DNA from 2 places in the Bradyrhizobium sp. USDA 326 genome. Region 2 is predicted to be linked to the other one. Evidence: predicted binding sites of a transcription regulator. Region 2 holds the regulator's gene; the other holds the start of a gene.
The links. The regulator HrcA, encoded in region 2, represses chaperone genes, less so after heat shock. The targets are predictions, from matches to a motif close to GTTAGCACTCNCNNNNNGNGAGTGCTAAC.
Positions count from the first base shown of each region.

Region 1 (4,763 bases), 5.1 Mb from region 2:
GCCGCCGCCCGGGACGATGCCTTCCTCGACAGCCGCGCGGGTCGCATGCATCGCGTCATCAACGCGATCCTTGCGCTCCTTCACCTCGACCTCGGTCGCGCCGCCGACGCGGATCACCGCGACGCCGCCCGCGAGCTTGGCGAGACGCTCCTGGAGCTTCTCGCGGTCGTAGTCCGAGGTGGTCTCCTCGATCTGCGCCTTGATCTGGGCCACGCGCGCCTCGATGTCGGCCTTCTTGCCGGCGCCGTTGACGATCGTGGTGTTCTCCTTGTCGATCATCACCTTCTTGGCGCGACCGAGCATGTTGAGCGTGACGTTCTCGAGCTTGATGCCGAGATCTTCCGAGATCGCCTGGCCGCCGGTCAGGATCGCGATGTCCTGCAGCATGGCCTTGCGGCGATCGCCGAAGCCCGGAGCCTTGACGGCCGCGACCTTCAGGCCGCCACGCAGGCGGTTCACGACGAGGGTCGCGAGGGCTTCGCCTTCGACGTCCTCGGCGACGATGACCAGCGGCTTGCCGGTCTGCACCACGGCCTCGAGCAGCGGCAGCAGCTCGTTCAGCGAGGAGAGCTTCTTCTCGTTGATGAGGATGTAGGCGTCGTCCATCTCAACGCGCATCTTGTCGGCGTTGGTGACGAAGTAGGGCGAGATGTAGCCGCGGTCGAACTGCATGCCCTCGACGACGTCGAGTTCGGTCTCGAGCGACTTGGCTTCCTCGACGGTGATGACACCCTCGTTGCCGACCTTCTTCATGGCGTCGGAGAGGAACTTGCCGATCTCCTGGTCGCCGTTGGCCGAGATGGTGCCGACCTGGGCGATCTCGTCGTTCGAGGTGACCTTCTTGGAGTTCTTCTGGAGATCCGCCACGACGGCTTCGACAGCGAGGTCGATACCGCGCTTGAGGTCCATCGGGTTCATGCCGGCGGCGACCGACTTGGCGCCTTCGCGCACGATGGCCTGAGCCAGCACGGTGGCAGTGGTGGTGCCGTCGCCGGCCGCGTCAGCGGACTTGGAGGCGACTTCGCGCACCATCTGCGCGCCCATGTTCTCGAACTTGTCGTCGAGCTCGATCTCCTTGGCGACGGTGACGCCGTCCTTGGTGATGCGGGGAGCGCCGAACGACTTGTCGAGCACGACGTTGCGGCCCTTCGGGCCGAGCGTGACCTTCACCGCGTTGGCGAGAATGTCGACGCCGCGCAGCATCTTGTCGCGCGCTTCAACCGAGAATTTGACTTCTTTGGCTGCCATCTGGATTTTTCCTTGGAATGATGTGACTGGAGGGAGAGGGGGCTCTTAGGCCGCCTTCTTCTTGGACTCGCTGACCTCGAGAACGCCCATGACGTCGCTCTCCTTCATGATCAGCAGGTCCTGGCCGTCGATCTTGACCTCGGTGCCGGACCACTTGCCGAACAGCACGCGGTCGCCGACCTTCAGGTCGATCGGGATCAGCTTGCCGGACTCGTCGCGGCCACCCGGGCCAACGGCGACGACTTCGCCCTGGGAGGGCTTTTCCTTGGCAGTGTCGGGAATGATGATGCCGCCAGCGGTCTTCTCTTCTGCGTCGATGCGCTTGACCACGACGCGGTCGTGAAGCGGACGGAATTTCATGCAGTCCTCCTAAGCAATTGCACGTGTTGAGGATTTTGAGATTGTTAGCAGTCGTTGCCCGCGAGTGCTAGCGCGAGCCAAGTTGAAATAGGACAGGAATTTTGCGGGGGCAAGGGCTTCTAGCAGAAAAATCAGCACGCGGAAGCGTGGACTGCCAGAATCTCATTTCCATCGTTAACCAGCCTTGGAGCCAGCCTTGGACCAGCCTTGGGGGCCTCTTCGGGGCCCCGTGGGAGGCCGTATTAGCACGGAGTTATGTCTGCTGCTAACGCATTGAATTTCAACAGCTTGTTAAACTTTTGGGCTTGAGATGGGTTGTCAGTTTGCGTCACATTTCTCTCATGTGAGCGCATCGTTTCCGGGTGGCTCCCGGGGCACGGATCAAGCCACCCCCAAAATGCGCTCCTGCAAAGGAGGTTTGGCATGGGACTGCGGAGTGGGGGCGTTTCCGAGGATTTCCGGAAACAGATGCTAGGTTACGGACTGACGACGGCGCAAATCCTCTATCGCATGCCGGATCATCCGTCGCTGCTCCAGACCTACGTCTGGCAGAACTACGACATGTTTCCGAAATTTCCGGCGCTGAAGGATTTCCTGGCGTTCTGGCAGGAGAAGCTCGATGGTCCCCTCCATTCGGTCACGGTGGCGCATTCCAAGCTGATCAAGCCAGCCGAGCTGCGCGCCGTGGACGGCGTGTTCCGGCTGCATTGACGCAGGGATCAGACGACGCCGTTGCAATAGCGTATCCACATCGCGCGATAGGCGTCGTCCACGGCTCGCGCATATGAGACGGGGTTGCCGGCGGCCGCAGCGTTGATCTGTCCGGGCAGTTCGCGGCGCAATTGATCGAGTTCGCCGATCCGCGCCGCGCGGCCAGCTGCGATCTCGACATATGCCTCATCGCTCTCCGCGACCCAGTCCCGCAAGCCAAGCGCGGAGAGGATGGCGCCCGCGGCTCGGCTGGGCAGGCTGTTCCCGAGCTTCGCCACCACGGGCACGCCCATCTGCAAAGCTTCCAATGTGCTGACGCCGCCGTTCTGCGGGAACGGGTCGAGCGCAATATCGACACGATTGAACGATGCCAGATGTTCGCTCCGCAATGTGGCTCCGAGCAGATCGACGCGTTCGACCGGCAATCGGCAAGCCGCAAACCGTGCCAGCAGCTTGTCGCGGACCAGTTGATCGTCCAGCGCAACATCCTTGATCAGCAGTCGCGAACCTGGGACCCGCTCGAGAATCCTGGACCAGACTTCCGCGGCCTCGTCCGAAATCTTGCTGATGCGGTTGAAGACACCGAACGTGACGAAGCCGTTCGAGAGAGCCGGCGCCTCCGCCCGCGCAAGCCCGGCCGGCAGTGGCGCCAGCGTCACGAAGCACGGCAGGTCGATGACGGTCTCCGCAAACAAATGCCGAACCGCGGCAGGAATTGCGACCGGATCCGAGAACAGATAATCGATCGTCGGCAGCCCGGTGCCGGTGCCGTGGCCCCAGCCGTGCACCTGGATCGGTGCCGGCTTGCGCGCAAACACGCCGAGGCGGTTTCCTCTGGTGTGGCCGGACAGATCGATCAGGATATCGACGCGATCGGCGCGAATCTCAGCGGCGAGGCGATCGTCGGCCCATTGCGAGGCGTCACGCCAGCGATCGGCGATCCCCTGGAATTCGCTTGTCGTCGTATCCATTTTTGACGAGCAGGAGTAGCACACGATCTCGAACTGCGCGCGGTCATGGTGTTGCAGGACGGGCTTGAAAATGAACGCGGCCGAATGCGCGTTGAAATCCGACGAGACATAGCCGAGCACCAGACGGCGATCCGGATCGAGGCTGTTGTGATGCGGTGCCGCCGCTTCTGAAGCGATTTTCGCGCCGACCCGCTCCCACCACACTTGCCGCGCCTGCTGATGCTGTTCGACGCTCGCGTCCGCCACAAAATCGAGCGTGAATATCTTGCTGGAAATTGCGCTCTCAAGGTCGGGCTGGATGTCGAGGGCGCTGTCGAAGCTGACGAGGGCTTCGTCGACCCGGCCAAGTCCGGCGAGACAAAGGCCCAGCACGAGGTGAGCTTGAGCGGAATCGGGAGCTATCGCGAGAGCCCTCTCGCAATCGTCCATCGCCTGCGCCATTTGCTGGGTCTGGAGCAAGACATTGGCGCGCCAGAGCCATCCGTTCACGTCGTCGGGCGCCAGGGCGATCGCCCGATCGCAGTCCGCCATGGCTTCGTCAAATCGCCGTAGCTCCCGCAACGCAACGGCGCGGTTCGCCAATGCCGCCGCATAGTCGGGCTTGATCGAGAGCGCGCGATTCAGGCTTGTGAGAGCCTCGTCATAGTTGCGCAGTCGGCAGAGCGCCCCACCTCGGCCGTTGTGGGCTTCGGCAAGGTTTCCGTCGATTGCGAGTGCCCTGTCGTAGCTCTCGATCGCTTCGTGGTGCAGATCAAGGGCCGCGCTCGCGTTGCCGAGATTGGACAGGGCCAGGGCGTAGTCAGGCCGCAAGGCGAGGGCCTTTCGATAGCTCTCGCGGGCCTCATCGTGACGTTTCAGCCCGTTCAGGGCGACGCCCAGGCTCATGTGAGCTTCGGCAGATCGCGGATCCACGGCAACCGCTCGGCTCAGCAGGATTTCGGCCTGCTGATAGTTCTTGGCATCAGACTCCAGAACGCCGAGCATATGCAGCGCGATGAGTTGGTTGGGCGCGATCTGCAGGAGTTGTCGATAGGTCACACGGGCCTCGGGCAGGAGTCCCTTCTTGTGCAACTGGAGTGCGCGCCCGAGCAATGGCAGCACTTCGGCCTTTTGCCGTTTCTGAAGCCGGGCATTATGAAATGCACGCTGACCGACGCTGCCGCCCATGAATCAATTCCCCCAGATCTCCTCGCGAGATTAATTCACCGAGAGAATGAATACGAGACGATGCCCGCTCGCCACGACAGCCTGGGACAAGCTACGATCGAGTGATCGGGTGACGGGCCCAAGCTTCGCAATTGCTGCCTCGCCCGGGACTGGATAATCTGCCCTTCGGGTCATACCCGTGCGACCGGCGCGGCTCAGATCAGGGAGGCAGACAATGGCCAAGCAAAAGGCATCAAGGCCCGCAACGAAGACCGCCGTGAAGAAGCGGAGCGGCGTGAAGGCCGCGGCGCGATCCTCGGCGCGCAA
Region 1 is NZ_JBMGQA010000001.1:7,696,261-7,701,023, reverse strand. It holds gene groL (chaperonin GroEL) at 1-1,248, opposite strand, end outside; gene groES (co-chaperone GroES) at 1,294-1,608, opposite strand; gene ABIG06_RS36640 (usg protein) at 2,032-2,319, shown strand; gene ABIG06_RS36635 (tetratricopeptide repeat protein) at 2,328-4,457, opposite strand; gene ABIG06_RS36630 (cupin domain-containing protein) at 4,672-4,763, shown strand, end outside.
Region 1: groES (co-chaperone GroES) is a predicted target of HrcA. The motif match lies at 1,652-1,680, and genes of this name have one in related genera.

Region 2 (4,763 bases):
GCTTGGCGCCTCCTCACCATCAGGTTCGATCAGTTCGGCGCGCTGTTCGATTCATTGTTGTTGGCGGCGGGGGCTGCCTTCGCACCGCCCTTGGCGACACCGACCAGCGCCGGGCGCAGCACGCGCTCGCCGATGGTGTAGCCGGCCTGCATGACCTGCACCACGGTGCCCGAGGGCACCGACGCGTCAGGCACTTCGTACATAGCCTGGTGGAAGTTCGGGTCGAACTTCTGACCCTGCGGATCGAGCTTCTTCACGCCATGCTTCTCGAGCGCGCTGTGCAGCGAGCGTTCGGTCAACTCGACACCCTCGATCAGCGCCGTAAGGCCGGGATCGGCCGCGGCACGCGCTTCCGCCGGAACGGCATCGAGCGCGCGCTGGAGATTGTCGGCGATGTCGAGCACATCGCGAGCAAAGCCGGTGATGCCATAGAGCCTCGCGTCGGCGACCTCCTTGCTGGTGCGCTTGCGCAGATTCTCCATCTCGGCCAGCGTCCGCAGCATGCGGTCGCGCGCCTCGGCGGCTTCCTTCTGCAACGTCTCGGCCGAGCCGGGCTCGGGATCGTCAGGCATGATGTAGGGCTTTGACACCACGGGCTCGCCGGTCGCTGCAGCCCGTGTCTTGAGGTTGCCGGTCTTGCTCGGTCATCGGCTCTAATCTCGAACTCGTTTCCAGGGATTGTTGGCCCGGATATCGTGCCTAAGCTCGCGAAAATCAAGCGCCCGTGATCGGCGGAAACGCCGGTCAGCCCCCCAGAAGGCGGCTGACGATACGGGCAGCGTAGTCCACGGTCGTGATCACGCGGGCATAATTCAGCCGCGTCGGGCCGATCACACCGAGAACGCCGACGATGTGGCCGGCGGCATCCCGATAGGGCGAGATGATGGTGGAGGACCCCGACAGCGAGAACAGCTTGTTCTCGCTGCCGATGAAGATGCGCACGCCCTCCGCCGTCTCGGCGCGGCCGAGCAGGTCGATCACGCCGCGCTTGGTCTCGAGATCGTCGAACAACAGGCGAACGCGCTCCAGATCCTCCAGCGCATGCAGATCTTCAAGCAGATTGGCATGGCCGCGGACGATCAGCTGGCGATCCTCGTTCTCGCCGCCGGACCAGCTGGCGATGCCGGCCGAGATCACCTTTTGCGTCAGCTGATCGAGCTCGGCACGGGCCTCTCCAAGTGCCGTCTCGAGCTCGAGCCGCGCCTCGGCCAGCGTGCGGCCGCGGATCCGCGCATTGAGGAAATTGCCGGCTTCGGTGAGCGCAGAGGAGGGAACTCCAGGCGGCAGCGTCAGCACGCGGTTTTCGACCTGGCCGTCCTCGCCGACGAGGATCACCAGAGCCTTCTCCGGTTCCAGCCGGACGAATTCGATGTGCTTTAGCCGCGCATTGGATTTTGGCGTCAACACCACAGCGGCGGCCCGGGTCAGGCCGGAAAGCCGCATCAGGGCCTGGTCCAGCGCCGCCTCGACCGACTGCGCCTCGCCCACCGAGGCGAGCTGGCTCTGGATCGACTGCCGCTCAGCCTCGTTGAGGTCACCGACCTGCATCAGGGCATCGACGAAGAAGCGCAGGCCGAGTTCCGTCGGCAACCGGCCGGCCGAGGTGTGCGGGGCATAGATCAGGCCGAGCTGCTCCAGATCGGCCATGACGTTACGGACCGACGCCGGCGACAGCGGCATGGCGATCAGGCGGGAAATGTTGCGCGAGCCGACAGGCTCGCCGGTCGTCAGATAGCTTTCGACAATTTGACGAAAAATGTCGCGGGAACGCTCGTTGAGCTGGGCAAGGCCTGCGCGCGGCGCGATCAGATGGATCGGATCGTGATGGGCCACAGACGGTAACTCCTCTCAGATACTCGTAATTTGTCTATCCCGGGCGCTTCTGACAAGCGTGGCGTTTGCGGCCGCGAAATCAGCGGGTGAAAAAACCTTGCCGCCCATCCCCGCCCCACCTACAAGCACCGCGAGCAGCCTTTTCCCGTGAGTTTTGGAGGATTTCCCATGCGGCCAAGCCGCCGTGCGCCTGACGAATTGCGCCCCGTGACGCTGGAGCGCGGCGTGGTGAAATATGCGGAAGGTTCCTGCCTGGTGAAATTCGGCGACACGCACGTGCTGGTCACCGCCACGCTGGAGGACCGCCTGCCGCCGTGGCTGAAGGGCCAGGGCCGCGGCTGGGTCACCGCCGAATACGGCATGCTGCCGCGCGCCACGTCGGAACGGACCCGCCGCGAGGCCTCCGCCGGCAAGCAGAGCGGCCGCACCGTCGAGATCCAGCGCCTGATCGGGCGCTCGCTTCGCACCATCATCAATCTCGAGGCGCTCGGCGAGCGCCAGATCACGGTCGATTGCGACGTGCTCCAGGCCGACGGCGGCACGCGCACGGCATCGATCACGGGCGCCTGGGTCGCCCTCGCCGACTGCGTCAACTGGATGAAGGCGCGGAACATGGTCAAGGCCAACGTGCTGCGCGACAACGTCGCCGCGATCTCCTGCGGCATCTACAACGGTACGCCGGTGCTCGATCTCGACTATGCCGAGGATTCCGAGGCCGAGACCGACGCCAATTTCGTCATGACCGGCGATGGCCGCATCATCGAGGTGCAGGGCACCGCGGAACGCGAGCCGTTCACGGAAGCCGAGCTCCTGGCGCTGATGGCGCTGGCCCGCAAGGGTGTCGCGCGCCTGGTGGACTTGCAGAAACTGGCTGTGGCGTAGTCAATAGGCCATGCACCGCCGAATCACGGACAAGCTGGTCATCGCGACCCACAATCCCGGCAAGCTCGCCGAGATGCGGGAGCTGCTTGCGCCGTACGGCATCGAAGCGGTGTCGGCGGGAGCGCTCGGCCTGTCCGAGCCGGAGGAAACCGGCAGCGATTTCCGCAGCAACGCCGCCATCAAGGCGATCGCGGCGGCGCAGGCGACCGGGCTTGCCGCCTTCGCCGATGATTCCGGCATCGTCGTCGATGCGCTCGACGGCGCGCCCGGCATCTACAGCGCGCGCTGGGCCGGCCCCTCCAAGGATTTCAACGCGGCGATGGCGCAGATCGAGCGCCTGTTGCAGGAGCGTGGCGCCAGCACGCCGGACAAGCGCAAGGCGCACTTCGTCTCCGCGCTGTGCGTCGCCTGGCCCGACGATCATCTCGAAGAGGTCGAGGCGCGCGTCGACGGCACGCTGGTCTGGCCGCCGCGCGGGACTGCCGGCTTCGGCTACGACCCGATGTTCCTGCCCGATGGCCACACCCGCACCTTCGGCGAGATGGAGAGCATCGAGAAGCACGGCCTGCCGCCGCTTGGCCTCGGCCTGTCGCACCGCGCCCGCGCCTTCGTGAAACTGGCGGAGATCTGCCTTGAGCCGCGCTAGAGCGTTTTCGAGCGAAGTGGACACCGGTTCGCGCCGGGAAAACGCGTCAAAACAAGAATCCGAAGCCTTCGGCGTCTACGTGCACTGGCCGTTCTGCCTGTCGAAGTGCCCCTATTGCGACTTCAACAGCCACGTTCGACACGCCGCGATCGACGAGGCGCGCTTCGCTTCGGCCTTTGCGCGCGAGATCGCTGCGACCGCCGCGCGCGTCCCCGGACGTGAGGTCACCTCGATCTTCCTCGGTGGCGGCACGCCGTCCCTGATGCAGCCCGCAACCGTCGGCGCCGTGCTCGATGCGATCGGCAAGCACTGGTCCGTCGCGGGCGACGTCGAAGTCACGCTGGAAGCGAACCCGACCAGCGTCGAAGCCACGCGCTTCGCCGGCTATCGCACCGCCGGCGTCAACCGCGTCTCGCTCGGCGTGCAGGCGCTCGACGATGCCTCGCTGAAGGCGCTCGGCCGCATGCACAGCGCGCGCGAGGCACTCGATGCCGTCGCCATCGCCCGCCGCTCGTTCGACCGCTATTCGTTCGACCTGATCTACGCCCGTCCCGACCAGACGCCGGCGATGTGGGCCGACGAGCTGCGTCTTGCGATCGATGAAGCGGCCGAGCATCTGTCACTCTATCAATTGACGATCGAGGAAGGCACGCCGTTCTTCGGCCTGCACCAGGCCGGCAAATTGAAGACGCCGGATGAAGCGGTTGCGCGCGCTCTTTATGATGTCACGCAGGAGACCTGCGACAGGCTGGGTCTGCCCGCCTACGAGATCTCCAATCACGCCCGGCGCGGCGCCGAGTGCCGGCACAATCTGGTGTACTGGCGCGGCGAGGAATATGCCGGCATCGGCCCCGGCGCGCACGGCCGCCTCGATATCGATGGCGCGCGCCACGCCACCGCCACCGAGAAGCGTCCCGAGGCCTGGCTGCTGCGCGTCGAGACCAACGGCCACGGCGTCGTCACCGACGAGCTCCTCAACAGCGAAGAGCGCGCCGACGAATTCCTGCTGATGGGATTGCGCCTTGCCGAGGGCATCGACCCCGAGCGCTACAAAGCCCTCGCGGGCCGCCCGCTCGACCCCCGCCGCATCGCGCTCTTGCGCGAGGAAGGCGCGATCACGGTGGACCCGACGGGCCGCCTGCGCGTGACCAACAGCGGCTTCCCGGTGCTGGATGCGGTGGTCGCGGATCTGGCGGCCTGAGTCGGAACCAAAACCGCGCTGCGGTCCCTCGCCCGCTTGCAAGCGGGAGATGAACCGTCACGCCCCAAAACTCTTCGGCGAGCCCGCGACCGCGACGCCGCCACCCTGCGTCACCTTCATCACCGCGAGACCCCGTTCATTCGTGCCGTCGGCGCGGAATCGGAACAGGCCGTCGATACCGGCAAAGCCGGAAGGGTTCGT
Region 2 is NZ_JBMGQA010000001.1:2,569,905-2,574,667, forward strand. It holds partial or broken gene grpE (nucleotide exchange factor GrpE) at 30-648, opposite strand; gene hrcA (heat-inducible transcriptional repressor HrcA) at 745-1,833, opposite strand; gene rph (ribonuclease PH) at 2,002-2,715, shown strand; gene rdgB (RdgB/HAM1 family non-canonical purine NTP pyrophosphatase) at 2,726-3,361, shown strand; gene hemW (radical SAM family heme chaperone HemW) at 3,378-4,562, shown strand; gene ABIG06_RS12275 (penicillin-binding protein activator) at 4,620-4,763, opposite strand, start outside.